Regions from separate parts of the Halobacillus salinarum genome, predicted to be linked through region 1. Evidence: a T-box and tRNA genes for the amino acid it is inferred to sense, from the RefSeq annotation. Region 1 holds a T-box; the other holds one or more tRNA genes.

Region 1 (14,759 bases):
ACACTCTTGTCCCTTTATGGCTGCTGGAATGGCTCGCTCAGCCTTTTGGTATATTCTTAATGCGTCAGGCGTTTTTAGCAATTCCAAAGGAGTATGAAGAAGCGGCAAAGCTTGATGGGTGCTCTCCTTTTCAAACGTACTGGAGAATCTTTCTGCCAATGTGCAAGCCGCAGCTTGCAACGTTGACGATTTTTACGTTTATGACCAAGTGGAATGAGATCATGGCTCCAGTCATTTATCTGTCTTCAGAAGAAAAATTCACTTTGCCGATTGGAGTGTTATCGATGTCCGGTGCCTGGTTTGGACAGGAACAATACTTAGTGGCAGCAGCCTTGATGACCCTTGTACCTATTTTGATTGTGTTCTTATTTACAGAGAAATTCTTTGTAAAAGGGGCCAGTTCATCTGGTCTGAAATAGGATAATTCCATTTGATAGGATGTGGGTGAAAGTGAGTTATAAAGTGCTGGTTATTGGGAAAGAAAGCACATTTAAAAAAGTGAAAACCATTGGCCAATCGTACACTCAGCTGTCTTTTGTTCCACTAGATCCCAATGAGGACATGGAGTCAGCACTCATGCAGATACAATGGAACCATATGGATGCGGTTTTATGCACGAGTCCCCTGCCTGATCGTCATCCTTTTAGAGAACTGGTGCGGGGACTGCCTGTATTTTTTGTGCGCTATACTTCCACAGCTCTCTACGCTTCGCTGTTCCGCTGTATCTATCAGCAGAATTTAAGTTCTCCACTTCAATTCAGTGTCGATTTTTTTGGAGATGAAGATATAAAAGATCATTTGCGGGAAGAAGGTATTCTTGGACAGCATCTGGTTTTAAAAGTTTGTGAAAATTGCTATACAAGTAGAGAGGAACTTACGAAATACCATTATCAATTATGGAAATCAGGAAGCGTGCAGGTGGTCATTACGAGTCATCCTGAGGTATCCGACAGTTTGAAAGCATTAAACGTAAAAACTTTTCTAATGTCTCCTTCCCAGCAGTGTATCCGCTCCACACTCGCCGGCATGGTTCAAAAATTGAAAACCAAAAGCCGTGTTCCTTCTTCATCTGCATATCGTTATGAAGATGAAGCTTCCCTGCAGGAATTGAAAAAGATTGGGATAAGCGGGGCGACGATTCAAAAGCTCTACAAGTTGTGTCTTTCACTTGGAAGCAGCCGGCTGACGACGGCAGAATTAGCTAGGGGGTTCTCCATTACGATGAGGAGTGCCAGAAGGATTTTGACAACACTCGAAGATCATAACGTTGCTCAAGTTATTGGCGAGGAGCAGCTTCATACGCGAGGACGCCCGAGGTACGTATATCATATCGATTTTAACTACTTCCACAGCATGCAGTCTCTTGTACCTGCATTCGGATAAACGTCATGAAAAGAGGGAATGATTATTCAGTTTATTATTAATACGGTTATGTTGGAAAAAAATCGCTGGACATCACATAAAACTCCGTCGATCAACATTAGCGACTGGATGGGAGAATTTCAAAAGGGAGGATTCTCGGGGGTCGAGCTCTGGGAAAATCATGCGCGGGAAGCGAACCAGCCGGAAAATGAACGGCTCTTGGAAAACAAATCATTGATAAGAATTTTAAACTCTTACGCGGGATTTGGAGACGAACAGGAAATTGAACGAAGAGAAACTGTGCAACTCGCCAGGGAATTCGAAGTAGAAAAAGTGAAATTTAATTTAGGAGATGATTTCAATCGGATCGAGCAGTATCTTAAAAATATTGAATCGCTTAGAGTACAGCTCCCTCAAGAATGCAAGCTTCTGTGTGAGTGTCATCCAGGGACTGTAATGGAAGATCCTGTGTATGCGGCAAAGGTGTTGGAGCGGCTCGGATCGGATCAATATGAGGTCATCGTTCACCCATTTCTTCCCGGGACGAATCTTACGCGTTGGTTCGATTACCTTGGCCCGCTCATTACTCATGTTCATGTCAGCTGCTACGAAGATCATAGGTTTCATCTGCTTAAAGAAAGAATGGAACTGGTAAAAGAACGGTCTTCTATTCTTCAAGCAGAGGGGTTTGACGGGACTTTTTCTTTTGAATTTACTAAAGGAGTAGCCGTGGAGGACGAACATTTACAGAAAATCTACGCTAATGCGCTGGATGATAAAGAATGTGTACACTCCTTATTTCCATCATAAGGAGTTATTTTTATAAGCAGAAGGGATGCGATGGAGTGGTTTATTCTGTAGTCATTGTCGGGGCGGGAATCATTGCAGAGGAGCATATGAGATCCTTGCTTGAAGTCCCTGAGGTTGAAGTAACTGCAGTGGCAGACATTAATGAAGAAAAAGTGGAAGCGATGAGAACGAGATATGCGGTAACTGGTTATTTAGATTACAAGGAAATGGTGAAGAAGGAAATGCCCGACATAGCCATCATTACTCTGCCGCATTTTCTTCATAAAGAGGCTGCGGTCTTTTGTGCCTGTCAAGGAGTGCACTTACTCTTAGAAAAACCGATGGCTGTCTCCACTTCAGACTGCCAGGAGATCATAGATGCTTCTACACAAGTACACGTACTTGTCGGTCATATTCAGCACTATTTTGCTGAAAATATTAAAGCCAAAGCGCTAATTAAGAGCGGTCAACTAGGCAGATTAATCATGGTAAATGAAACGAGGTTCATGAATTACTTTGTCTCTGAGCGGCCTTCATGGTTTCTGGAAAAAGAGAAATCAGGCGGAGGAGTGGTCATGAACCTTGGGGCCCACTCGATTGACAAAATTCAATGGATGCTTGATACGAATTTCTCAAGTGTTATTTCAAAGCTAAGCTATGAAAGTGAACAATTGGGGATCCAGAGTAACGTAGAAGGAAGCTCAAGTATTTGGCTGAAGACGAAGGAGGGGCTTCCGGTTACTATATCGATTTCAGGCTATCATGGGCCACCCACACAAATCACTGAATTTGTTTTTACAAACGGAATCTTGAAAGTTGAGCTTGGAAAGGGGGTTTGGATTAGTCAGTATGACAATTTTGAACAAATTCCTGTCCCCGACCATCCCTCTCCATTTGTACTGCAATTTTATGAGCTTCTAAATGCTGTTACTAAGAAGGAAGAACTCGAAAACTCAGGATTATACGGTCAATCGATTGTAAAAGTTATAGAAGCTGTATATCAATCGGATAAGGAAGGAGGACTTATCCATATATTATAGGAGGGATGATTATGGAGGTTTGTTTTAAAGGAAACCTAGAAGAAATATCGGCTGGCTTACACTTGGTAGCTGACGAAATTGGCTTGGAGCTGAAGGAGACTGGAGTATTAGTAGAAGTTGAACAGTGGAAAGAGAATAAGCTCGAAATTTATTTCCATCATGACCACGGGTATATTCGTTATAATAGACCGATCCATTTCTTTCGTGCGATCGGTTTATTTATTCAGCAAGCGTCTGAACAGCCAAGTTTTCATCTTTTGGAAGTGCCAAAGTTTGAGACAAACGGAGTTATGCTGGACTGCTCTAGAAATGCAGTCATGAAAACGGACCAAGTGAAAATACTTATGCGTAAAATGGCCGTAATGGGACTGAATATGCTGATGCTTTATATGGAAGATACATATGAAATAAAGGAACAGCCTTATTTTGGTTATATGAGAGGAAGGTATTCCCCAAACGAGCTTGAGGAATTGGATGATTACGGTTGGAAACTGGGGATTGAAGTCATTCCAAGTATTCAGACGCTGGCTCACCTTTCTACTTTTTTACGCTGGCAGGCTAACAATCAGTACAAAGACACGGATGATATTCTCTTAGCCGGAGCAGAAACAACTTACAAGCTGATCGATGAGATGATTCAAGCTGCTGCTGCTTCTTTTCGTACGAATCGAATTCACATTGGTATGGATGAGGCCCATTTCTTAGGAAGAGGCAACTATTTAAATGATCATGGGTTTGTCCCAAGCTTTTCGATTATGGAGGAGCATCTGCAAAAAGTGATGAAATTAATAATGAAACAAGGGTTGTCACCTATGATGTGGAGTGACATGTATTTTCGCATGGCTTCTTCTACAGGGGACTATTACGATGAGGAGGCCGCAATACCGTCAGCTGTCGTGGAAGGAATGCCTGAGGGGATGCAGTTTGTCTATTGGGATTATTACCATGAAGAAGAGGAGGTTTACGAGCGGTTTTTACAAACGCATAAGGAATTTGGTCCTCCTCCTGTCTTTGCAGGAGGAATTTGGACTTGGAACGGGGTGGCAGTGAATTATAAGAAGACGTTTCAAACGACCAATGCTGCTTTAACTGCTTGTAAACGGGAGGGGATTCAAGAAGTATTTGCTGCCTTGTGGGGAGATGACGGAGCAGAAACGGATTTAATGACAGGTTTATTAGGAATGCAGTTGTATGCAGAACACGGCTATTCGAACGATCTTGACATGGAAAAGCTGCGTAAGAGATTTAAGTATTGTACGGGAGCTGAGATGAATGCTTTTATCGTACTTGGAGAACTGGATCAGCCTGTGGGCAGCGCTGAGCAAACCGCGCTCGAGCCTGAAAATCCTGCAAAATACATCTTGTGGCAGGATCCATTGCTTGGGCTTTTTGATGAGCATTTAAAAGGTTTGAAGCTCCGTGAATTTTACGAAGGTTTGGAGAAAAGACTGTGCAGGTGGCAGAAGGAAGCTGGACAATGGGGCTGTTTATTTCGTGTCCCGCTGGCGCAGGCTGCTGTGCTTGCAGGAAAAAGTGAACTCGGGATCGAGCTTAAAACAGCTTATGATCAAAAGGACATGAAGAAGCTTGCAAACATCGCACGGAATAGACTTCCTCTGCTAATAGAACGTATCGAATCCTTGAAGAGTGTTCACTATGACCAATGGATGGAAAGAAACAAACCATTTGGGTGGGAAGTACTGGAAGTAAGATACGCTGGACTATTGTCAAGAACAGAAACGGCTCTCCATCGAGTGAATAGTTTTCTAGAAGGTTCTATCGATTGTATTCCAGAATTAGAAGAAAAACGTCTTCCTTTTTCTAACCACAATCACCGCACTTCGTATGTTAGAAGTAACCGCTACTTAGATATTTTCTCAGCCAATCGAATGTAAAACCATGTAGAACTTACGGACTAAATGATGAACTTGTCCTTTCGACTTATATACAAGCGGCCGAATTCACCCGATGATTAGAAATGGATGGTGCTTTTCCTGTCATCCTAAATCTATCAATTTAAAGGAGTGTCCACTCGCATGCGTGCCGTGAAAAGCTTTTTCGTAGTGTTTGTCAGTACGTTAATGTTATTTGGAGGAAGTAGTGTTACCAAAGCTGCCCCGGTTTTATCCGTACAAGATGCCATGAATGAATCGAATGGAACAGATGTAACATTGGAAGGTTACATTGTAGGAGTGCCGACTGCAGTAGACTATGTACAACAAAGTGATTTTACGAGTAATTATGCTTTGGCTTTAGCTGATGACCCAGATGAGACCTCTGTAAGTAATATGATTTTAGTGAAATTGGATTCTGAATATCGCAGCGAATTCGGCCTTCAAAACCATCCTGAACATATGGGTGATTACCTTCGGGTAAGTGGGACGAGAGACGATTACTTCAGTCATGAAGGTGTAGAATACGTGACTTCCATTGAGACGGCATCCGATGGCTCCGGTAGTGGGAATGATGGAGACACCGGCGGAAGCGGAGGTACATACGATGGGAGCTATTATGATAGTGTGGAAGGAATGACAGGGCAAACGTTAAAAAATAGTTTGAATGATTTAATTGATCAGCATGCAGAATTAACTTATGACGAGGTATGGGACGCCTTACGTCATACAGATGAAGACCCGGCCAATACCAGCAACGTTGTCCTCCTCTATTCTGGCCGTTCTCAATCTAAATACACCAATGGCGGCGGCGTAGATGAGTGGAACCGTGAACATGTATGGGCCAAATCCCATGGTGACTTTGGTACAGCGATGGGACCGGGAACTGACCTCCATCATTTAAGACCAACAGATGTAACGGTAAATTCAAGCCGGGGAAATCTGGATTTTGATGATGGTGGATCAGCCGTATCAGAGGCCCCTGGGACATACAGTGACTCTGATTCCTGGGAACCCCGCGATGAAGTGAAAGGTGACGTGGCACGCATGATCTTTTACATGGCTGTACGGTATGAAGGGGAGCATTCAGGTGAACCAGATTTGGAAATATCAGACTATGTGAACACTTCAGGTGCTCATTTAGGGAGACTATCTACTTTGCTTGAGTGGAATGAAGAAGATCCGGTAAGCGATTTTGAAAGAAACCGGAACAATATCATTTATGATGACTATCAGGGAAACCGCAATCCATTTGTAGATCATCCAGAATACGCAGACATGATTTGGTAATACAAAAGCTCAGCCCTTATTGGCTGCGCCAGGCTGTCGAGAAGTCTCGGCAGCCTGATTTTTTGTTTCAATCAAGAAAAACACGACAAAATGAAATGGAAATCGTAACGATGGAAGAACTTGTTCGAGAAATCCAAAGAAGTGAAAGGAAGTGAGACCGATCCGGATAGTGATTATTTATATCGGGAGAATGGAGTTATAGAATGAGAAAAGAGAAAGTGGAGCGTAGCTTTGCAGATTCAAAAGAACGGCATGGGATGCGTTATTGAAGTAAAGGAACAGGCGCTGATGACAGCTGTCTGTCAGAACATGAAAAAGACTCTCCTCCATCTAGCTAGGGGGGCTAGGTGAAGGAGAGTCTTTTTCTGTTTAAAGAATATCAAGGAGGCGAGGTCCCTTCCACTCCTGCGGAAGAACGAGTAAGCCGAGATCGCCGAGCGTGGGTTTCACGAGGAAGCTCGGGCGCTCGTCCGCGGAAAGGGAAGGGCAATCGCTCCTTTCGGTTAGAAAAACTTGTAGAAAAACAGGGAGTTTCTCTACAAGCTGGGGCAGCCTTTATTGGCTGCGCTTTTAATGTGTTTTCTTTGACGGTATATCTGAAGGAACTGCTTTTTGAATAAATAACGAAACAACAAAACCTAGAACTGCTACCCCGAAAGCTGTAATATAAACGAATTCTACCCCTGAAACGAAAGCCTGGGTTAAAACTTGGGGAGAATCAGGGTTTTCTGCATTCGCTAAGTAGTGATCCTGCTTTGCCGTCATCAGGCTGATAAAAACAGAAACACCGATCGCCCCTGCTACTGGCTGCAGTGTATTCATAATAGCGGTTCCATGTGGGTAAAGCTGCTTAGGAAGCTGATTAAGTCCATTTGTCTGGGCCGGCATCATAATAGCTGAAATCGACAGCATGAGGAAAATATAGCAGATAATAATCTGCCAAAGAGATGTATCGATACCTACTCTGCTTAATGTAAAGAGAGTGACCATAAGGATCGCCATGGCAGGAATGATTAATTTCCTTGGGCCGAATTTGTCAAACAGTTTTCCCATGACAGGAGAGAACAACCCATTTAGTAAGCTTCCGGGAAGCAGCACAAGCCCGGCTGTAGCAGCTGTTAAAGCAAGTGGTCCCTGCATGAACATAGGCAGGATGATTTCAGAAGAAAACATCGACATCATAATAATGATGAAAATCACCACTGATAAAGTAAACATTGGGTATTTAAACACGCGTACGTCAAGAAGTGGTTCTTGTAAGCGCAGCTGGCGGAGCGTGAATAGGATTAAACAAATCAAGCCTGTTACGATCAAACTGTATACTTTAGGCTCAAGAAAGCCTGCATCTCCTTCTCCTGCAAAGCTGAAACCAAGTACAACGCCCCCAAACCCAATCGTTGAGAGTATTATTGAATAAATATCCGCTTTCGGCTTCGTGACTTCGCCTACATTTGCCAAAAATTTAAAAGCAAACAAAATGGAAAAGACCGCAAAGGGTATGACAGTAATAAATAAATAACGCCACCCTAGATGCTCGACAATAATCCCGGATAATGTCGGACCGATGGCAGGGGCAAACATGATGACTAGCCCAATCATCCCCATTACTGATCCTCGTCGTTCAGGAGGGAAGAGAAGTAAAAATGTGTTGAATATGATCGGAATTAACAGTCCTGTTCCTACCGCCTGCAAAAGCCTTCCAATAAGCAGGATGCTGAAGTTAGGTGAAAGAGCACAGACCACGGTTCCTATAGTGAAAATAGTCATCGTTCCTAAAAACATCTGCCGTGTTGTAAAGGTCTGAATTAATAGAGCAGAGACAGGAATCAACACTCCCATTACAAGCATAAAACCCGTGGCCATCCACTGGACTACTGGTGCTGACACGTGGAATTGATCCATTAAAGTAGTAAGTGCAATATTTAAGAGTGTTTCGTTTAATATTGCAAAAAACGCTCCGATAATTAATGAAATCATCACTGGCATTACGCTGAAATTAGGATCGTCAGCTAAAAATTCATACGTCTTTCCTGATTCGTTTTCGTTCATATTCCCCCTCCTTAACAAAAAAATCCTGATACTCACAAGTATTAATTATAAAGGATAAAAGACGATGCTGAATAGGGAGAATGATTTTAGGAGCATCAACGTATGATTATATTTTCTACATTTCGGCTGGTGCTTCGATTCCAAGGAGCGACAAACCTTCTTCTATTATAATAGAAAAGCAGTACACCAACGTCAGCCGTTTTGATTCTTGTGAGCTTCCAATAATTTTTACTTCAGAGTAGTATTTGTTAAATTGCTTGGCCGTATCAAGGAGGTACTTGGCAACTTTAGAAGGGTCGTAGTCATGATAAGCCTGTCTAATGACCTCTGGGAAATGGCGGAGCTGTTTAATGAGCGGCCAAGCTTCCTGTTCATTTAGTGATGTGTCTGCACAAGCAATGTCAAAAGTTCCGCGCTTAAGAAGGGAGCAGCTGCGGGCGTAAGCGTACTGAAGATAAGGGGCTGTATTCCCTTCAAAAGTGAGCATATCCTCCAAGGAGAACTCGACATCATTTCTTCGATGCTGCTTTAAATCGTGAAATATGACCGCTCCGACCCCAACCTTTCTAGCGGTCTCCGCTTTATGAGTCAAGTGAGGATTTTTCTTCGTAATATTTATTTTTGCCTGCTCGACCGCCTTTTCTAAAACTTCCTGTAAAAGCACCGTTTTTCCCTTACGAGTGGACATTTTCTTCCCATTTTGAAGCATCATTCCAAAAGAAATGTGCTTAATATTTTCCGCCCAGGGGAACTTCAATTTTTCCAGAACGTGCTTGATTTGTTGGAAATGAAGCGATTGTTCATTTCCTACTACGTAAAGTGCTTCGTTAAAAGCATAGCTCTCGTAACGATCAATAGCCGCAGTCAGATCACGTGTGGCATAAATGGAGGTTCCATTACTTTTGCGGATCAGACAAGGGGGGAGCCCAAATTCATCCAGCTGAACGACCTTTGCTCCCTCAGACTCTTCCAGCAGTTGAGAACGGCTCAACTGATGAACGACGGTCTCCATTTTATCGTTATAATAGGCTTCCCCGCGGGTAAGGTCAAAGGAGATTCCAAGAAGATTATAGATATGATTAAATTCGGCTAATGAAACTTCCTTAAACCATTTCCAGAGTGAAACGGCTTCTTCTTCCTGGTCCTCCAGCTTTTTAAACCATTCTCTTCCTTTTTCAACAAGCTGGGGATCTTGTTGTGCCTGCTCATGAAACTTTACGTAAATTTTTGTTAATTCAGGAATGGGGTCTTGACGGATTTTTTCTTCATTTCCCCATAGCTTATAAGCCGCCAGCAGTTTGCCGAACTGGGTGCCATAATCTCCAATGTAATTGATTTTTACACTTTTATATCCGCATTTTTCTGCAAGATTAGCTAAAGCATTGCCAATCACAGTAGAACGCAGATGTCCCATGGAAAAAGGCTTGGCAATGTTGGGAGCAGACATATCTAATACGACAGTTTTACCTTTTCCAAAGGAGTGGCTTCCATAATTCTTTTGCTTTGATAGCATTTGCTTGAAGGTGTGCTCACTTATAAACTCCTGGTTGAGAAAGAAGTTAAGATAGTTCCCTGACGGGCGTACTTCCTGAAGGATTTCATGATCGATTTGGGAAGCGAGATCCTCTGCAATGGCAGCAGGGGATTTTTTAAAAACTTTTGCAAGCTGGAAGCAGGGAAAGGCAACATCACCTAAATCGTCCTGTTTTGGAAACTCTAATTGTTCAAACACCCATTCGCGGCTGAATGGTTCTCCCAGCAGATTTGATAATTGCAAAGCAATGTAATGTTTTTCCATAGATAAGCCTCCTTAAATATAAAAAACCTCGTCTCAAGAAAGAGACGAGGTTGACGCCCGCGGTGCCACTCTTATTTACAGCTTAACAGCCACTCGAAGTTAATAACGGGGGTCTCCCCGGCCGGTTCCTACTCAATTTCGGAAAGGCTTCTCAAAAGTCCGCTTCACTGAATTGCACGGTTCAGGCTTTCACCATCCCTGACTCGCTTCTGCCGCTTTGTTCAGTTACTCTCTTTATCATTGAATTTAGATATTGTTCAGATTATATCGGAACAAAAGAAGGAATGCAATACCTTCTCAGCCTCCCGGAAATAAATCAATGAACGAATGATGTTAAAAAGGACTGATATAATGAAAAAAAGAGGTGAAACAATGGAAAAACCAACGTCCAGCCAAGAGGCTCAGACACGTATTCAAACAGAAAGGCTGATTTTAGTCTTTGTTTCACAGCCAGGTTGTTCGGTTTGTCAAGGACTCCTTCCACAAGTGGAAACTGTACTAGAAGAATTCCCTCTTATTCCATCGATGTATATCGATGCAACGGAACTACCTGAGGCAGCCGGCCAATTGTCAGTCTTCACAGCCCCTGCCGTGCTGGTGTTCGCAGATGGGAAAGAATGGTTCAGAAAAGCACGGTTTGTACCTATCGAAGAGTTAAAAGCTCAGCTAACAAAAGTAAATCAACTCGTAAATGAGTAAATCTCTATTTTTCATTAGAGATTTACTTTTTTATTGATGTAAGCCCTGCCATGACAGACTTTTCGGAAAATTATCTCTATTGTATCTATTAGGACAATCTAGTATTTTTCAAAATACACTCTCCATTTAAAAGCATTAGAGAGAATTATTTGCGATGAGAGCCACTGAATATCAAATATCTCGCCATGAAATCGTTTACACTCACTAATTGGCGTTTATAGGCATGACATGCAAAAAAGCCCTTGAATCAAATTTTGCTAATGTTATGATGTTAAACGTTATGAAAGAGCGAACAAATGATGCGAACAAAAACTCGAACGGGAGAGATGAACTCATATGATCAAACAAACGATTGCTTTTCTTGGTGCAGGTTCAATGGCCGAAGCGATGATTTCTGGTATGGTAGAATCCGGTAAGATTCCAAAGGAGCAAATCATTGTTACAAATAGAAGTAATCAGGATCGTTTAAATGAGATTCACGATAAATATGGAGTAAGAACAGTTTTGAAGGACGAATTGAATTACGCTGAAGTGGATCAGTTCATTTTAGCTATGAAACCAAAAGATATCGAAGCAGTGCTTGAGGATATTAAGGAAAAGATTCAACCGGATCAAGTACTGGCCTCTGTACTTGCAGGAATTTCAACTTCTTATATGGAAGAACGGCTGAACGAAAACCAGCAAGTGATCCGTGTTATGCCTAATACGTCCAGTATGCTGCGGGAATCAGCTACGGCAGTATGCCCGGGGAAATACGCAGCCATGGATAATGTCGTCGTCGCCAAAGAATTACTTGAAGCGATTGGCCAAGTCTTTATCATTGAAGAAGATAAGATGGACGTCTTTACCGGCATTGCAGGAAGTGGTCCGGCTTACTTCTATTATTTAATGGAGCACATTGAAGAAACGGGCAGTGCAGAAGGAATGGATCGTGAAACACTCCGTGAAATTGGTGCTCAAACGTTACTTGGAGCAGCAAAAATGATATTAGAGCGTGAAGAAAGCCCTTCTGAACTTCGTGAAAATGTGACTTCCCCAAATGGAACTACAGCAGCCGGACTTGATGCTTTAAATAGAAATGGCGGAGGGGCAGCAATTTCTGAGGCAATAAAAGGTGCGGCCAGCCGTTCTAAGGAATTAAGTAAAGAACTAGAAGGATTATTAGTAGGATCGAAGTAATCGAATAAAGGAACACGATTAACCAATCGATGCAAAAACGATGAATTAGGAGTGATAAGTTGACTAAACAAAAACAACGTGTCGTAATAAAAATAGGAAGCAGTTCTTTAACAAGCGCACAGGGCGAAATCAGCAGAAGAAAATTAGAAAAGCTTGTAGATGAGGTCGTACGATTGAAAGATGACGGACACGAAGTCTTACTCGTTTCCTCTGGAGCGGTAGCAGCGGGTTATCGTAAACTTGGCTGCCTGACACGCCCAAGCACTTTACCGGAAAAACAAGCGGCGGCGTCCATTGGGCAGGGACTGTTAATGGAATCTTATTCCGACCTGTTCCTTTCACATGGCTATATTGGCTCACAGATTTTAATCACTCGCAGTGACTTCTCTGATGAAAATCGTTATAACAATGCGCGGAATACGATCAACGTATTACTCGAACGTGGAATTATTCCTATTATTAACGAAAATGATACGATCACGATCGATCGTCTTAAATTTGGCGATAACGATACACTTTCAGCAAAAGTAGCGGGTCTGGTAGATGCTGACAAACTCATCATCCTATCCGATATTGAAGGTTTATATGATGCAGACCCACGTAAAAATCAAGATGCTAAGCTGCTCGATAAAGTTTATGACATCACCCCGGAAATCGAAGCGGCAGCTGGTGATCCAGGCAGTTCCGTGGGTACGGGCGGCATGAAGTCCAAGATTGATGCTTTTAAAATTGCGATGGCTTCTGGTATCAATTCCTTTCTTGGTAAAGCAGGAACACCAAATGTCGTGTATGATGCGGTTTATCACAATGCAACAGGCACTTATTTTGAAACGAAGCCTGAACACGAAAATTTAGATCAGAAAAAACAGTGGATTGCGTTTAACTCTGGTCCAGAAGGTGAAGTGATTATTGATCACCGTGCAAAAGAAAGCATTGTCGAAATGAAGAAAAGCCTTCTTCCTATGCACGTTCACCATGTAAACGGTCGTTTTAAGTCTGGAGCCGTCGTACGAATCCATGATTTAGATGGAGAAGAAATTGGACTTGGAGTCGTTAACTATTCGTCTGAGAAACTAAAAGAAATGATCAGCCTGACAGAACCTGAACTCGAGTCTTATGCAAAAGCTGCAATTGAACGAAAAGACTTTGTTTGTCATTTAGAAGTTTCCATGCCCGTTGGTGTTTAAATTACTCAAGGAGGTCTTTGATGACACAAATTAAAAGTAATGTAAACGTTGAGCAGCAAGCGATTGAAGCAAAAAAAGCAGCCAAAAAGCTGCTAACCCTTTCTGAAGCAGAAAAGAATGAAGCTTTACATCACTTGGCTGACGTTTTAGAGCGTGAATATGAAACCATCCTCGCTGCCAATGAAAAAGATTTGAAAAATGGCAGAGACCAGGGGTTCACGGAAGCGTTCATGGATCGGTTGTCCTTATCTAAAGAACGAGTTCATGATTTCGCCAATGGCTTGCGCGAGGTTTCTGAACTAAATGACCCGACTGGAAACGTACTTTCAGACTGGACCTTGGATAATGGTCTGCAAGTTCAGAAGGTGACCGTCCCGCTTGGGGTCATTGGAATGATTTATGAAGCAAGACCTAACGTAACGGTTGATGCGACTGGCCTTGCCCTGAAATCCGGAAATGCGATTATTCTAAAAGGTGGTTCTTCTGCGATCAACTCCAACCAAGCCATCGTAGAAGTGATGCACAAAGCTCTTGAAGAAACAAAGCTGCCAAAAGAGGCTGTACAGTTCATAGCTTCTACAGATCGTGAGGCAACGAATCAATTGTTTACGATGAAAGAACATGTGGATGTTCTCATCCCTCGTGGAGGAGGTAAGCTGATTCAAGCCGTTGTAGAAAATGCGACTGTACCTGTCTTGGAAACAGGGGTAGGTAACTGCCATATTTATGTTGATAAATCAGCGGATGTAGAAAAAGCGATCTCGATCATGATTAATGCGAAAACCGATCGCCCTGCTGTCTGTAATGCGGCAGAAACGCTGATCGTTCATAAAGACTGGCTTGAACAGCATGCGGCTGTTTTGAACGAAGCATTTAAGCAGGAAAACATTCAAGTACACGCAGATGAACATGCTCGCAGTGTCATTGAGAACGCGCTTCCTGCCGGCCATGAAGACTGGGCGAATGAATATTTAAGTACCGATATCGCTGTAAAAACTGTTGAAGATATTGCAGATGCTATTGCCCATATTGAAACCTATGGAACAAAGCATTCTGAAGCTATTGTCACCGAAGACGACGAGGCTGCTGAAACCTTTATGAAGCTTGTAGATGCGGCTGCCCTTTATCATAATGCATCTACCCGTTTTACGGACGGCGGAGCATTAGGTTTTGGTGCTGAGATCGGTATTTCTACGCAGAAACTTCATGCCCGTGGACCGATGGGGCTTCCTGCCCTAACAACTATAAAGTTCCTTATGAAAGGGAACGGACAAATCAGGTAAAATATTTTTTATTAATCACCCCTTCCAATAGGAAGGGGTGATTTGTTTGTGAATCCAACCAGCTGACTGACTATGATATAGTGGTTTAGGGAAGGGGAGATGAACGTGATTCTGGCTACTGATCGGCTCGTTCTTCGCCAAATGAGTGTATCTGATGCCATCCATTTACTTGAAATTTTCAGTGATCCTGC
Region 2 (14,759 bases), 860 kb from region 1:
GGACTGGTCGAGTACCTTCCATGGAAGCCACAACAATTGAACCTGCTGCTCCTTGGGAACGCTCTTCCAAAAAGATTTCTGAAGGATTGAGAACTTCTTCCAGCCCTTTTTCCTTCATTTCAAAAATTCCCATCTCATGAGTGCTGCCAAAACGGTTCTTCACACTTCTTAATATCCGGAAGGTGTGGTGGCGCTCCCCTTCAAAATAAAGTACCGCATCGACCATATGTTCAAGCAGCCGCGGTCCTGCAATGGACCCTTCTTTTGTAACATGCCCCACAATGAAAATCGGAATACCTTTACTCTTAGCGATTCTCATCAGCTGGCTTGTACATTCCCTTACTTGGGAGACACTTCCAGGTGCAGAGGTGACGTCCTCTTTAAAAATCGTTTGAATCGAATCAATCACCACAAAGCTTGGATTGATCGAATCGATCTGGGTAATGACATCTTGTAAATTTGTTTCTGATAATACATACAGTTCTTCAGAGGTAATGTTGAGCCTCTCTGCTCGGAGCTTGGTCTGTCTTGAAGATTCCTCACCGGAAATATAAAGCACCGGCAATTGTTTGTTGGCAATTTGCGCGGAAACCTGAAGGAGTAAGGTCGACTTTCCAATACCAGGGTCCCCGCCTATTAACACTAAGGAGCCTGCCACAATTCCGCCTCCGAGTACCCGGTTTAATTCAGGCATATCTGTCGGGAGACGCGGTTCTTTCTGCGATTGGATTGAATTAATTTTTTCCGGCTTTGCTTGAGTTGAGGAATTTGTTTGAAACACATGCCTGGATACAGCCGGTGCGCTCATTTCTTCGACCAGCGTATTCCATTGATGACATCCAGGACATTTCCCCATCCATTTAGGTGTTTCATAACCACATTCCTGGCAAACAAATTTTGTTTTTCTCTTTGCCAAGTGACTCTCTCCTTCTCTCTATTTTATACGATATAACTTGTGAAAAAGTTTCATAGTGATATCAATTGTATTAAATTTATCTTACCATTTTTTTGAAATTATTCGTTTTGAAAGCCTTTTAAAAATCCTATTACCCCTATCATAAATCCTTTTAACTGATTTGTCCCAATCTGAATCCATTTACTCAAAAAAAATCGGAAGGCTGGCCGCCTTCCGGTAATTAACTAGATGGATTAATCATTTTTGCTTAAAGAGCTGGCTTCTTCCAGCTTTTCTACAACGAATTCATTATTTTCATCAAGGTCTATTTTAACTTTTTGACCTTTTTGAATATTTTCTTTCAGCAATTCTTCTGAAAGCAGATCCTCTACGTTCTTCTGGATTGAACGGCGAAGCGGTCTTGCCCCATACTCCGGATCAAAGCCTTGCTCTGCAATGTGTTCGATAGCTCTGTCAGATAAGGTGAAGTCTATTTCCTGTTCTAGCAGACGTTTTTTCAACTGCTCTGCCATCAAGGTCACAATATCCTTCATGTGCTTTTTCTCCAAGGAATGGAATACGATCGTTTCGTCTATACGGTTTAAGAACTCGGGACGGAAAGCTTTCTTCAATTCATCCGTCACTTTTGATTTCATATCTTTATAATCCTGACCTGCTTCATCCATGGAGAAGCCTACATATTTATTGCTCTTAAGTTCTTGTGCCCCAACGTTGGAAGTCATGATGAGCACGGTGTTTCTAAAGTCGACGACCCGCCCTTTAGAGTCAGTCAAACGCCCATCTTCCAGAACTTGCAATAGAATATTAAAGACTTCCGGGTGGGCTTTTTCTACTTCATCCAGTAAGACGACAGAATATGGCTTATTGCGGACTTTCTCCGTCAGCTGGCCGCCTTCATCATAGCCGACATAGCCTGGAGGAGAACCCACGAGACGAGAGGTGCTGTGTTTTTCCATATATTCAGACATGTCGATGCGAATCATAGCATCTTCATCTCCGAACATACTCTCAGCTAAAGCGCGTGCCAATTCCGTCTTACCTACACCAGTTGGTCCAAGGAAGATAAAGGAACCAATCGGACGTTTCGGATCTTTCAAGCCGGCACGGGCACGTCGAATGGCTTTTGAAATGGCTTTGACCGCTTCTTCCTGCCCGATGACCCGGTTGTGAAGCGTATCCTCAAGCTGAAGCAGACGTTCCGTTTCGTCTTTTGTCATTTTTGAAACCGGAACTCCGGTCCACGTAGATACAACTGATGCAATGTCTTCTACGGTAACCTCAGAATCCTCCTGGCCTTGCTTCTCTTTCCACTCGTCTTTCGTTTGGTCAAGTTCATCACGCAAGTGCTGTTCTGTATCTCTTAGAGAAGCAGCTTTTTCAAACTCCTGACTTTGAACAGCCGCATCTTTTTCCTTGCGAACTTCTTCAAGCTTTTGCTCAAGCTCCTTTAAGTTTGGCGGAGCGGTATAAGAACGAAGTCGAACTTTAGACGCTGCTTCGTCGATAAGGTCAATCGCTTTATCTGGAAGGAAGCGGTCCGTGATATAGCGGTCAGAGAACCGTACAGCAGAATCAATGGCATCATCAGTAATAGTTACGCGATGGTGCGCTTCATACCGATCCCTGAGTCCTTGCAGAATCTGGACAGATTCCTCAAGGTTTGGTTCATCAACTTGAATAGGCTGGAAACGACGCTCTAAGGCAGCATCTTTTTCGATATATTTTCGGTATTCATCTAGGGTCGTTGCCCCGATACATTGTAATTCGCCACGTGCAAGAGAAGGCTTGAGAATGTTGGAAGCATCGATAGCGCCTTCTGCTCCGCCGGCTCCAATAAGCGTATGCAATTCATCAATAAATAGAATGATATTGCCGGCCTGACGAATTTCTTCCATTACTTTTTTCAGGCGGTCTTCGAATTCCCCGCGGTACTTCGTACCAGCAACGACTGTTCCCATATCCAGCGTCATCACACGTTTATCCCGCAGAATTTCCGGAACTTCATTATTCATTATCTGCTGCGCTAAGCCTTCAGCAATTGCCGTTTTACCTACACCTGGTTCACCTACGAGAACAGGATTGTTCTTAGTACGCCGGCTTAAAACTTGGATGACACGTTGTATTTCTTTACTTCTGCCAATGACAGGGTCAATGTTTCCTTCTTTGGCAATCGCAGTTAAGTCGCGTGCTAAAGAATCAAGTGTTGGTGTATTAGCGTTTGTAGCTTGGCCACTACCTCCTCCACGGCGGTTTTGCCCACCGGTAGATTCGTTGTTTCCAAGAAGCTGAAGAACCTGCTGACGAGCCTTATTCAGGCTTACACCAAGGTTGTTTAGAACTCTTGCTGCCACGCCTTCACCTTCACGAATTAGCCCGAGAAGAATATGCTCTGTTCCTACGTAAGAATGTCCCAGCTTGCGGGCTTCATCCATGGAAAGTTCGATGACCTTTTTAGCACGTGGGGTATAGTGAATCGTTTGAGACACCTTTTCCCCTTTCCCGATCAACTTTTCAACTTCCTGCTGGATTTTTGAAGACTCTAAGCCCAGCGCTGTTAATGCTTTGGCAGCGATGCCTTCGCCTTCACTTACTAAACCGAGAAGAATATGCTCTGTTCCAATATTGTTATGCCCTAAACGAACAGCCTCTTCTTGTGCTAGTGCGAGTACTTTTTGTGCTCTTTCTGTAAAACGCCCAAACATCATGGAAAATTCCTCCTAGCGTTATTCTTTATTTTCTAAATGAAGTCGTTCTCGAATTAATGATGCTCTCCTGATATCTCTTTCATCAGGGTTAAGAGTAGCTTTTGCATATTGTTGCAAAAATCCTGGCTGAGTTAAAACCATCAGCTCATTTAGTATCGTTTTCGGTATATGATCGATAAAGCCAAGGTCTATGCCTAAGCGTAAGTCGGATAAACATTTTGCTGCTTCTTTAGATTCAATAATGCGGCTGTTTTTTAACACCCCGTAAGAACGGAAGATCCGATCTTCAAGCTGCACAGCCGACCTGTTCATAATCGCCTGCCTTGCCCGTCTTTCCTGATCAATCAATTGTTTTACTACACTGTGTAAATCCTCAACAATATCCTCTTCTGATTTACCCAGTGTAATTTGGTTGGAAATTTGGAAAATGTTGCCAAGAGCTTCGCTTCCTTCTCCATAAATCCCTCGAACGACCAAGCCGAGCTGATTAATCGCCGGTGTCATCCGGTTGATCTGCTGCGTCATTGCTAAAGCAGGTAAATGCATCATTACAGAAGCTCTCATCCCCGTACCTACATTGGTAGGGCAGGCGGTTAAATAACCGCGGTGTTCATCAAATGCATAATCAATCTTTTCTTCCAGCCAGTCATCGAGCTGCGAAGCCTGCTCAAGAGCACGGTCCAGCTGAAATCCTGGGAAGTATAATTGTATGCGGATGTGGTCCTCTTCATTAATCATAATGGAAACTTGTTCGTTTTGAGAAACCATTGCCGCAGAGTGCTTTGAATGATCTGCCAAATGCGGGCTGATTAAATGCTTTTCTACTAAAACCCGCTTTTCAATAGACTGTAGATCGTTCATTTGAACAATTTCAAAATCCTTATAGTCTCGGAAAGACTGATGCTTAAACTCATTTTTAAAAACTTCTAATACTTTTTCTAACGTTTCCTCACCGGCTACAATCGGAAACGGATATTGTGAAAAATTCCTAGCAAACCTTATTCTGCTGCTTAATACAATATCGCTGTCTGGACCATCCTGCTTCATCCAGGGGCTGATTGCTTCGTTCATAAATTGCTGCAAGGACATTTTTATTCACCATCCTCTCCTCGATGAAGCTGGCTATCTAAGGAGCGAATTTTATCTCTGACTTTGGCAGCTTCTTCGAATTCCTCTTGTTCTATTAGCTTTTGCAAAGTGGCTTTAAGATCTTCGGCTTCTTTTTTCAAATGAAGATCACCGCCTTGCCGATGCGGAATTTTACCATCGTGCTGAGTGTTTCCGCTGTGAACTCTTCTAAAGATAGGATTTAATTTATCATCAAAAGTTTTATAGCAGTCAGCACAACCAAATTTACCTAATCTGGCAAATTCTTTGTACGTCAATCCACAGGTAGGGCACTTCAGCTGCTGAGAATGTGAATAGGACTGAGATTTTTGACCACTGATAGGATGAGTACCTTCTGTATTAAAAAGTCCAGATAAAAGATCGTTTAATGTAAAAGCTTCTTCACCATAGTTCATATATCCTTTTTCTTTTGCACATTGTTCACAGACATGGACTTCAGTTTTTTGACCATTAATAACCTGAGTTAAATGAACCGTAGCAGGACGTTGGTTACATTCTTGGCATTCCATACCATTCTCTCCCTCCTGGATTAGCTTTTATATTTTAACGTGAGAAGCATGGCTGTCATGATTCTTGAGCGGACTTCATCTCTTAAAGGAAGAGGAAAAGCTAAAACTTCACGATCCAGAACACTCAACATTAAGTTGGCTTCTCGTGTCGTAATGATGTTGTCTTCCAGTAATCTTTCCACAATATCTACGGAAGCAGATTGGGTAGCTCTCGGCTGAATAATTTCAATAATATCATCGATTAATTGAGCCTCGGTGCGGTGTTGAATCCGTGTAATACGGATATATCCACCGCCTCCCCGTTTACTTTCTACTATATATCCTTTTTCCACAGTAAACCTTGTTTTAATCACATAATTAATTTGAGAAGGCACACATTGAAAATGGTCGGCAATTTCACTACGTTTAATTTCAATGGTCTTTTCCTGGTCTTTATCAAGAATATTTTTTAGATATTCTTCAATGATGTCGGAAATATTCCGCATCTTCCCCTCCCCCTCTTTTGACTTTGACTATCTTTGACCTTAATTTCATTATACTCAATTTTTTCTTATTCGCAACTAAAATGTTTTAAGTACATCACTCATCTTTCCCTTAATTTCTTTTTCTTAAAACATAGAAAAAGACTACACAAAAATTCTTGTGCAGTCCTCTTTAGGAGCGGTGTTTCACGCTAACAACATGATCGATTTGTGATAATTGGTCAACAAGGAGATGATCATTAAATTCTTGATGCTTCTCTAATTCAATCACAATCCTGCGGTTTCCATCCTGCTCCTGCTGGATTTCGACTCTCCGGGTACTTAATTGATAATGGTCGAATATAGATAGTAATTCATTAATTTGTATAGAACGTTCACCAATGACGAGAAAATGATTTTTCATATGATTACCAAAATATTGTTTTTCAAGCTTGTTAAGGAATATCAAACTAAGCAGCACAAGAACGGTAGTTAATACCGCTAAACCATACATCCCTGCGCCAACTACTAAACCAATGCCAGCCATAGTCCAAATTGAAGCAGCCGTAGTTAAACCGCGGATTGTACTCCCGTGGACAATAATTGAACCCGCACCGAGAAAACCGATGCCGCTGATCACATAAGATGGGATGCGTGCAGGGTCAAACCTTACATTGTCGTACTCTTCAATGAAATCTTGAAAACCATATAAAGATAACAGCATCATAAGACACGCGCCTACACCTACCATAATATGAGTTCTGAATCCCGCGGAATGGTTTTTTAATTCCCTTTCAAAACCAATCAGCCCTGAAAGGACTAATGCAACGAGAAGACGACTCAAAAAAATTGTTACATGTTCATTTATCATCTCTGTCCACTCCATTACGATTTCCTCCCTATTTATCACTTTATGCAGCGAATAGTTTCCTATACAAAAAAACCAGAAGCAATAGCTTCTGGTTGTTATTTGACGTGGCAGCGTCCTACTCTCACGGGGATCGACCCGACTACCATCGGCGCTGAAGAGCTTAACTGCTGTGTTCGGCATGGGAACAGGTGTGACCTCTTCGCCGTTACTACCACATCATTTGGATTGTTGAGGTGAACCCTCAAAACTGGATAAGTGCACATTCAAACGAACGTCATGGTTGTATGTCTAGCTGCAGCTCCTAGATCCTCGTGATCGAAGCGATCTCTCATCCAGGCTGAAAAACCCCAGCCTTCCTGCGAGTTTGCTTAGCCAATCGGATCTGAACAGTCGCTTCCGCTTTTCATTTTAGATAAGTCATCGATCGATTAGTATCCGTCAGCTGCACGTGTCACCACGCGTCCACCTCGGACCTATCTACCTCATCGTCTCTGAGGGATCTTATTACCTTAGAGGTAAGGGAAATCTCATCTCAAGGGGGGCTTCATGCTTAGATGCTTTCAGCACTTATCCCGTCCACACGTAGCTACCCAGCGATGCTCCTGGCGGAACAACTGGTACACCAGCGGTGTGTCCATCCCGGTCCTCTCGTACTAAGGACAGCTCCTTTCAGATTTCCAACGCCCACGACGGATAGGGACCGAACTGTCTCACGACGTTCTGAACCCAGCTCGCGTACCGCTTTAATGGGCGAACAGCCCAACCCTTGGGACCGACTACAGCCCCAGGATGCGATGAGCCGACATCGAGGTGCCAAACCTCCCCGTCGATGTGGACTCTTGGGGGAGATAAGCCTGTTATCCCCGGGGTAGCTTTTATCCGTTGAGCGACGGCCCTTCCATGCGGAACCGCCGGATCACTAAGCCCGACTTTCGTCCCTGCTCGACTTGTAGGTCTCGCAGTCAAGCTCCCTTGTGCCTTTACACTCTGCGAATGATTTCCAACCATTCTGAGGGAACCTTTGGGCGCCTCCGTTACCTTTTAGGAGGCGACCGCCCCAGTCAAACTGCCCACCTGACACTGTCTCCGGACCGGATCACGGTCCTGGGTTAGAATGTCCGTACAGCCAGGGTAGTATCCCACCAGCGCCTCCACCGAAGCTGGCGCTCCGGCTTCTCTGGCTCCTACCTATCCTGTACAAGCTGTACCAACATTCAATATCAGGCTACAGTAAAGCTCCACGGGGTCTTTCCGTCCTGTCGCGGGTAATGCGCATCTTCACGCATAGTATAATTTCACCGGGTCTCTCGTTGAGACAGTGCCCAAGTCGTTGCACCTTTCGTGCGGGTCGGAACTTACCCGACAAGGAATTTCGCTACCTTAGGACCGTTATAGTTACGGCCGCCGTTTACTGGGGCTTCGGTTCAGCGCTTCGCCAAAAGCTAACGCATCCCCTTAACCTTCCAGCACCGGGCAGGTGTCAGCCCCTATACTTCGCCTTACGGCTTCGCAGAGACCTGTGTTTTTGGTAAACAGTCGCTTGGGCCTTTTCACTGCGGCTCCTCGGCAGAGGAGCACCCCTTCTCCCGAAGTTACGGGGTCATTTTGCCGAGTTCCTTAACGAGAGTTCTCCCGCTCACCTTAGGATCCTCTCCTCGCCTACCTGTGTTGGTTTGCGGTACGGGCACCTCTTTCCTCACTAGAGGATTTTCTTGGCAGTGTGAACTCAGGAGCTTCGGTACTTTAGTTCCCTCCCCATCACAGCTTGACGTTCCCACCGGACGGATTTGCCTATCCGGCCGTCTTGCTGCTTGGACGCGCTCATCCAATGGCGCGCTCTCCCTATCCTCCTGCGTCTCCCCGTCGTTCAAACGGAAAGGAGGTGGTACAGGAATATCCACCTGTTGTCCATCGCCTACGCCTGTCGGCCTCGGCTTAGGTCCCGACTAACCCTGAGAGGACGAGCCTTCCTCAGGAACCCTTAGGCTTTCGGTGAAAGAGATTCTCACTCTTTTTTCGCTACTCATACCGGCATTCTCACTTCTAAGCGCTCCACCAGTCCTTACGGTCTGACTTCACCGCCCTTAGAACGCTCTCCTACCACTGATCGTAAGATCAATCCGCAGCTTCGGTGGTGTGTTTAGCCCCGGTATATTTTCGGCGCAGAGTCACTCGACCAGTGAGCTATTACGCACTCTTTCAATGATGGCTGCTTCTAAGCCAACATCCTGGTTGTCTAAGCAACTCCACATCCTTTTCCACTTAACACACACTTAGGGACCTTAGCTGGCGGTCTGGGCTGTTTCCCTCTCGACCATGAACCTTATCACCCACGGTCTGACTCCCAGAACAAAGTCGCTGGCATTCGGAGTTTGACTGAATTCGGTAACCCGATAGGGGCCCCTCGTCCAATCAGTGCTCTACCTCCAAGACTTTCTATTCTGAGGCTAGCCCTAAAGCTATTTCGGAGAGAACCAGCTATCTCCGTGTTCGATTGGCATTTCACCCCTACCCACACCTCATCCCCGCAATTTTCAACTTGCGTGGGTTCGGGCCTCCAGTCAGTGTTACCTGACCTTCACCCTGGACATGGGTAGATCACACGGTTTCGGGTCTACGACCGCATACTCACTCGCCCTGTTCAGACTCGCTTTCGCTGCGGCTCCGCCGCTCACGGCTTAACCTTGCATACAGTCGTAACTCGCCGGTTCATTCTACAAAAGGCACGCCGTCACCCATTAACGGGCTCCGACTACTTGTAGGCACACGGTTTCAGGATCTCTTTCACTCCCCTTCCGGGGTGCTTTTCACCTTTCCCTCACGGTACTGGTTCGCTATCGGTCACTAGGGAGTATTTAGCCTTGGGAGATGGTCCTCCCGGATTCCGACGGAATTTCTCGTGTTCCGCCGTACTCAGGATCCACTCCGGAGGAAGAAAGGTTTCGGCTACAGGGCTGTTACCTGCTCTGGCTGATCGTTCCAGATCGATTCGCCTACCTTTCTTCTTGGTAACTCCAAAGGAGTGTCCTACAACCCCAGAAAGCAAGCTTTCTGGTTTGGGCTGTTTCCGTTTCGCTCGCCGCTACTCGGGAAATCGCATTTGCTTTCTCTTCCTCCAGGTACTGAGATGTTTCAGTTCCCCGGGTCTGCCGTCCATGACCTATGGATTCAGTCATGGACACTATTCCATTACGAATAGTGGGTTCCCCCATTCGGAAATCTCCGGTTCACAGCCTACTTACGGCTTGCCGGAGCATATCGGTGTTAGTCCCGTCCTTCATCGGCTCCTAGTGCCAAGGCATCCACCGTGCGCCCTTGTTCACTTAACTATCTGTGAAAAGACGTTTGTTTCTTTCGATGTTCGTTGAATGTCTTGTCATCACTAGCTCCATCACTTGATGAAACTATTGATTTCTTATCCAGTTTTCAAGGTTCACGTAAGAAAGATCACTTGATCTTTCAAAACTGAACAACCAACCGAGTACGCCTCCTTACGATCCAGCTTCAGCTCCCAGACCCTGGCGCCCGAAGCGATCCTACTCCGAGGCTGTAAAGCCTCTTCGGTATGCTCGCTTCGTTCGTCGGGTCTGAACGGTCGCTTCCGCCTTTCGTGTATCCTTAGAAAGGAGGTGATCCAGCCGCACCTTCCGATACGGCTACCTTGTTACGACTTCACCCCAATCATTGGCCCCACCTTCGGCGGCTGGCTCCAAAAAGGTTACCTCACCGACTTCGGGTGTTGCCAACTCTCGTGGTGTGACGGGCGGTGTGTACAAGGCCCGGGAACGTATTCACCGCGGCATGCTGATCCGCGATTACTAGCGATTCCGGCTTCATGCAGGCGAGTTGCAGCCTGCAATCCGAACTGAGAATGGTTTTATGGGATTTGCTACACCTCGCGGCTTCGCTGCCCTTTGTACCATCCATTGTAGCACGTGTGTAGCCCAGGTCATAAGGGGCATGATGATTTGACGTCATCCCCGCCTTCCTCCGGTTTGTCACCGGCAGTCACCTTAGAGTGCCCAACTGAATGCTGGCAACTAAGGTCAGGGGTTGCGCTCGTTGCGGGACTTAACCCAACATCTCACGACACGAGCTGACGACAACCATGCACCACCTGTCACTTGGTCCCCGAAGGGAAAACCCTATCTCTAGGGTGGGCCAAGGATGTCAAGACCTGGTAAGGTTCTTCGCGTTGCTTCGAATTAAACCACATGCTCCACCGCTTGTGCGGGCCCCCGTCAATTCCTTTGAGTTTCAGCCTTGCGGCCGTACTCCCCAGGCGGAGTGCTTAATGCGTTAACTTCAGCACTAAGGGGTGGAAGCCCCCTAACACCTAGCACTCATCGTTTACGGCGTGGACTACCAGGGTATCTAATCCTGTTTGCTACCCACGCTTTCGCACCTCAGCGTCAGAGACAGACCAGAGAGTCGCCTTCGCCACTGGTGTTCCTCCACATATCTACGCATTTCACCGCTACACGTGGAATTCCACTCTCCTCTTCTGTCCTCAAGTTCCCCAGTTTCCAATGACCCTCCACGGTTGAGCCGTGGGCTTTCACATCAGACTTAAGAAACCACCTGCGTGCCCTTTACGCCCAATAATTCCGGACAACGCTTGCCCCCTACGTATTACCGCGGCTGCTGGCACGTAGTTAGCCGGGGCTTCCTCGTTAGGTACCGTCAAGGTACCGCTCTATTCGCACGGTACTTGTTCTTCCCTAACAACAGAACTTTACGATCCGAAAACCTTCATCGTTCACGCGGCGTTGCTCCGTCAGACTTGCGTCCATTGCGGAAGATTCCCTACTGCTGCCTCCCGTAGGAGTCTGGGCCGTGTCTCAGTCCCAGTGTGGCCGATCACCCTCTCAGGTCGGCTACGCATCGTCGCCTTGGTGAGCCGTTACCTCACCAACTAGCTAATGCGCCGCGGGCCCATCTGTAAGCGATAGCGAGAAGCCATCTTTTAACCATCCTTCATGCGAAGGTTGGTGTTACCCGGCATTAGCCCCGGTTTCCCGGGTTATTCCGGTCTTACAGGCAGGTTGCCCACGTGTTACTCACCCGTCCGCCGCTCGTTCCACGAGCGTCACCTCCGAAGAGGATCCGCTCGCTTCCCGCGCTCGACTTGCATGTATTAGGCACGCCGCCAGCGTTCGTCCTGAGCCAGGATCAAACTCTCCAAAAAAATTGAAAAGCTGTGCGCTTTTGACAGCGCTTGCCTTCAACACCGTTGAAGGTCCTAAAGCTCGTGTGCACATCGTGTGTGCTTTGTTTGAATTCCTTCTATATGATAGAAAGAATGAATTGACGTACTGGTTGGTTCGTTCAGTTTTCAAAGATCAAATTAATCATGGTGGAGCCTAGCGGGATCGAACCGCTGACCTCCTGCGTGCAAAGCAGGCGCTCTCCCAGCTGAGCTAAGGCCCCAATAAATATAAAGTAAAATGGTCGGGAAGACAGGATTCGAACCTGCGACCCCTTGGTCCCAAACCAAGTGCTCTACCAAGCTGAGCTACTTCCCGTAATGGCGCGCCCGAGAGGAGTCGAACCCCTAACCTTCTGATCCGTAGTCAGACGCTCTATCCAATTGAGCTACGGGCGCAAAAAACTATATGGTGCCGAGGGCCGGACTCGAACCGGCACGGTGGAAACCCACCGCAGGATTTTAAGTCCTGTGCGTCTGCCAATTCCGCCACCCCGGCACGGCAAATAAGGTTCTCACTGATTGATCTATGGAGCGGAAGACGGGATTCGAACCCGCGACCCCCACCTTGGCAAGGTGGTGTTCTACCACTGAACTACTTCCGCATAAGTATAAGTGCGGGTGGAGGGACTTGAACCCCCACGCCGTGAAGCACTAGATCCTAAATCTAGCGTGTCTGCCAATTCCACCACACCCGCAAGTAACTGGTGAGCCATGGAGGATTCGAACCTCCGACCCTCTGATTAAAAGTCAGATGCTCTACCAACTGAGCTAATGGCTCAAAAAATATGTTTCACTCACAAAAAACGAATTCACTCAATAAGATGGTGCCGGCCAGAGGACTTGAACCCCCAACCTACTGATTACAAATCAGTTGCTCTGCCAGTTGAGCTAGGCCGGCTGGTTATTGAATGAAAATGGTGGAGGATGCAGGGCTCGAACCTGCGACCCCTTGCTTGTAAGGCAAGTGCTCTCCCAGCTGAGCTAATCCTCCGGATTATGTAAAGGTTTGGCAGCGTCCTACTCTCACGGGGATCGACCCGACTACCATCGGCGCTGAAGAGCTTAACTGCTGTGTTCGGCATGGGAACAGGTGTGACCTCTTCGCCGTTACTACCAAACCTTTATTTTTAAGGACAAGATATATTATATGACCCCGTTGAATAAATTTCAAGGGTTTTTTTAATAAATCTTCAAAACTGGATAAGTGCACATTCAAACGAACTCGAAACATCATAGTTGTATGTCTAGCTTCCGCTTTTCAATTTAGATAAGTCATCGATCGATTAGTATCCGTCAGCTGCACGTGTCACCACGCGTCCACCTCGGACCTATCTACCTCATCGTCTCTGAGGGATCTTATTACCTTAGAGGTAAGGGAAATCTCATCTCAAGGGGGCTTCATGCTTAGATGCTTTCAGCACTTATCCCGTCCACACGTAGCTACCCAGCGATGCTCCTGGCGGAACAACTGGTACACCAGCGGTGTGTCCATCCCGGTCCTCTCGTACTAAGGACAGCTCCTTTCAGATTTCCAACGCCCACGACGGATAGGGACCGAACTGTCTCACGACGTTCTGAACCCAGCTCGCGTACCGCTTTAATGGGCGAACAGCCCAACCCTTGGGACCGACTACAGCCCCAGGATGCGATGAGCCGACATCGAGGTGCCAAACCTCCCCGTCGATGTGGACTCTTGGGGGAGATAAGCCTGTTATCCCCGGGGTAGCTTTTATCCGTTGAGCGACGGCCCTTCCATGCGGAACCGCCGGATCACTAAGCCCGACTTTCGTCCCTGCTCGACTTGTAGGTCTCGCAGTCAAGCTCCCTTGTGCCTTTACACTCTGCGAATGATTTCCAACCATTCTGAGGGAACCTTTGGGCGCCTCCGTTACCTTTTAGGAGGCGACCGCCCCAGTCAAACTGCCCACCTGACACTGTCTCCGGACCGGATCACGGTCCTGGGTTAGAATGTCCGTACAGCCAGGGTAGTATCCCACCAGCGCCTCCACCGAAGCTGGCGCTCCGGCTTCTCTGGCTCCTACCTATCCTGTACAAGCTGTACCAACATTCAATATCAGGCTACAGTAAAGCTCCACGGGGTCTTTCCGTCCTGTCGCGGGTAATGCGCATCTTCACGCATAGTATAATTTCACCGGGTCTCTCGTTGAGACAGTGCCCAAGTCGTTGCACCTTTCGTGCGGGTCGGAACTTACCCGACAAGGAATTTCGCTACCTTAGGACCGTTATAGTTACGGCCGCCGTTTACTGGGGCTTCGGTTCAGCGCTTCGCCAAAAGCTAACGCATCCCCTTAACCTTCCAGCACCGGGCAGGTGTCAGCCCCTATACTTCGCCTTACGGCTTCGCAGAGACCTGTGTTTTTGGTAAACAGTCGCTTGGGCCTTTTCACTGCGGCTCCTCGGCAGAGGAGCACCCCTTCTCCCGAAGTTACGGGGTCATTTTGCCGAGTTCCTTAACGAGAGTTCTCCCGCTCACCTTAGGATCCTCTCCTCGCCTACCTGTGTTGGTTTGCGGTACGGGCACCTCTTTCCTCACTAGAGGATTTTCTTGGCAGTGTGAACTCAGGAGCTTCGGTACTTTAGTTCCCTCCCCATCACAGCTTGACGTTCCCACCGGACGGATTTGCCTATCCGGCCGTCTTGCTGCTTGGACGCGCTCATCCAATGGCGCGCTCTCCCTATCCTCCTGCGTCTCCCCGTCGTTCAAACGGAAAGGAGGTGGTACAGGAATATCCACCTGTTGTCCATCGCCTACGCCTGTCGGCCTCGGCTTAGGTCCCGACTAACCCTGAGAGGACGAGCCTTCCTCAGGAACCCTTAGGCTTTCGGTGAAAGAGATTCTCACTCTTTTTTCGCTACTCATACCGGCATTCTCACTTCTAAGCGCTCCACCAGTCCTTACGGTCTGACTTCACCGCCCTTAGAACGCTCTCCTACCACTG

The links. A T-box is a leader RNA that pairs with one kind of tRNA and senses whether it is charged. The one in region 1 lies ahead of argS (arginine--tRNA ligase), so its partner is inferred to be a tRNA-Arg.
Region 2: it has a tRNA-Arg gene. The T-box ahead of argS (arginine--tRNA ligase) is inferred to sense a tRNA for this amino acid. The anticodon was not compared.

Annotation. Positions count from the first base shown of each region.
Region 1 covers NZ_CP095073.1:3,599,496-3,614,254, reverse strand. The annotation lists gene MUN89_RS18795 (carbohydrate ABC transporter permease) at 1-419, shown strand, start outside; gene MUN89_RS18790 (helix-turn-helix domain-containing protein) at 451-1,383, shown strand; gene MUN89_RS18785 (sugar phosphate isomerase/epimerase family protein) at 1,402-2,172, shown strand; gene MUN89_RS18780 (Gfo/Idh/MocA family protein) at 2,208-3,191, shown strand; gene MUN89_RS18775 (beta-N-acetylhexosaminidase) at 3,203-5,086, shown strand; gene MUN89_RS18770 (endonuclease) at 5,228-6,373, shown strand; partial or broken gene MUN89_RS18765 (IS5/IS1182 family transposase) at 6,559-6,724, shown strand; gene MUN89_RS18760 (MDR family MFS transporter) at 6,944-8,422, opposite strand; gene argS (arginine--tRNA ligase) at 8,538-10,220, opposite strand; T-box leader at 10,258-10,470, opposite strand; gene MUN89_RS18750 (thioredoxin family protein) at 10,593-10,919, shown strand; gene proC (pyrroline-5-carboxylate reductase) at 11,256-12,098, shown strand; gene proB (glutamate 5-kinase) at 12,158-13,285, shown strand; gene MUN89_RS18735 (glutamate-5-semialdehyde dehydrogenase) at 13,306-14,568, shown strand; gene MUN89_RS18730 (GNAT family N-acetyltransferase) at 14,668-14,759, shown strand, end outside.
Region 2 covers NZ_CP095073.1:223,713-238,471, forward strand. The annotation lists gene radA (DNA repair protein RadA) at 1-916, opposite strand, end outside; gene clpC (ATP-dependent protease ATP-binding subunit ClpC) at 1,150-3,621, opposite strand; gene MUN89_RS01290 (protein-arginine kinase McsB) at 3,640-4,710, opposite strand; gene MUN89_RS01295 (protein-arginine kinase activator protein McsA) at 4,713-5,258, opposite strand; gene MUN89_RS01300 (CtsR family transcriptional regulator) at 5,279-5,743, opposite strand; gene MUN89_RS01305 (MgtC/SapB family protein) at 5,913-6,605, opposite strand; rRNA gene rrf (5S ribosomal RNA) at 6,693-6,806, opposite strand; rRNA gene MUN89_RS01315 (23S ribosomal RNA) at 6,999-9,919, opposite strand; rRNA gene MUN89_RS01320 (16S ribosomal RNA) at 10,213-11,778, opposite strand; tRNA gene MUN89_RS01325 (tRNA-Ala) at 11,945-12,020, opposite strand; tRNA gene MUN89_RS01330 (tRNA-Pro) at 12,039-12,115, opposite strand; tRNA gene MUN89_RS01335 (tRNA-Arg) at 12,119-12,195, opposite strand; tRNA gene MUN89_RS01340 (tRNA-Leu) at 12,207-12,295, opposite strand; tRNA gene MUN89_RS01345 (tRNA-Gly) at 12,327-12,401, opposite strand; tRNA gene MUN89_RS01350 (tRNA-Leu) at 12,413-12,494, opposite strand; tRNA gene MUN89_RS01355 (tRNA-Lys) at 12,502-12,577, opposite strand; tRNA gene MUN89_RS01360 (tRNA-Thr) at 12,622-12,697, opposite strand; tRNA gene MUN89_RS01365 (tRNA-Val) at 12,715-12,790, opposite strand; rRNA gene rrf (5S ribosomal RNA) at 12,804-12,917, opposite strand; rRNA gene MUN89_RS01375 (23S ribosomal RNA) at 13,063-14,759, opposite strand, start outside.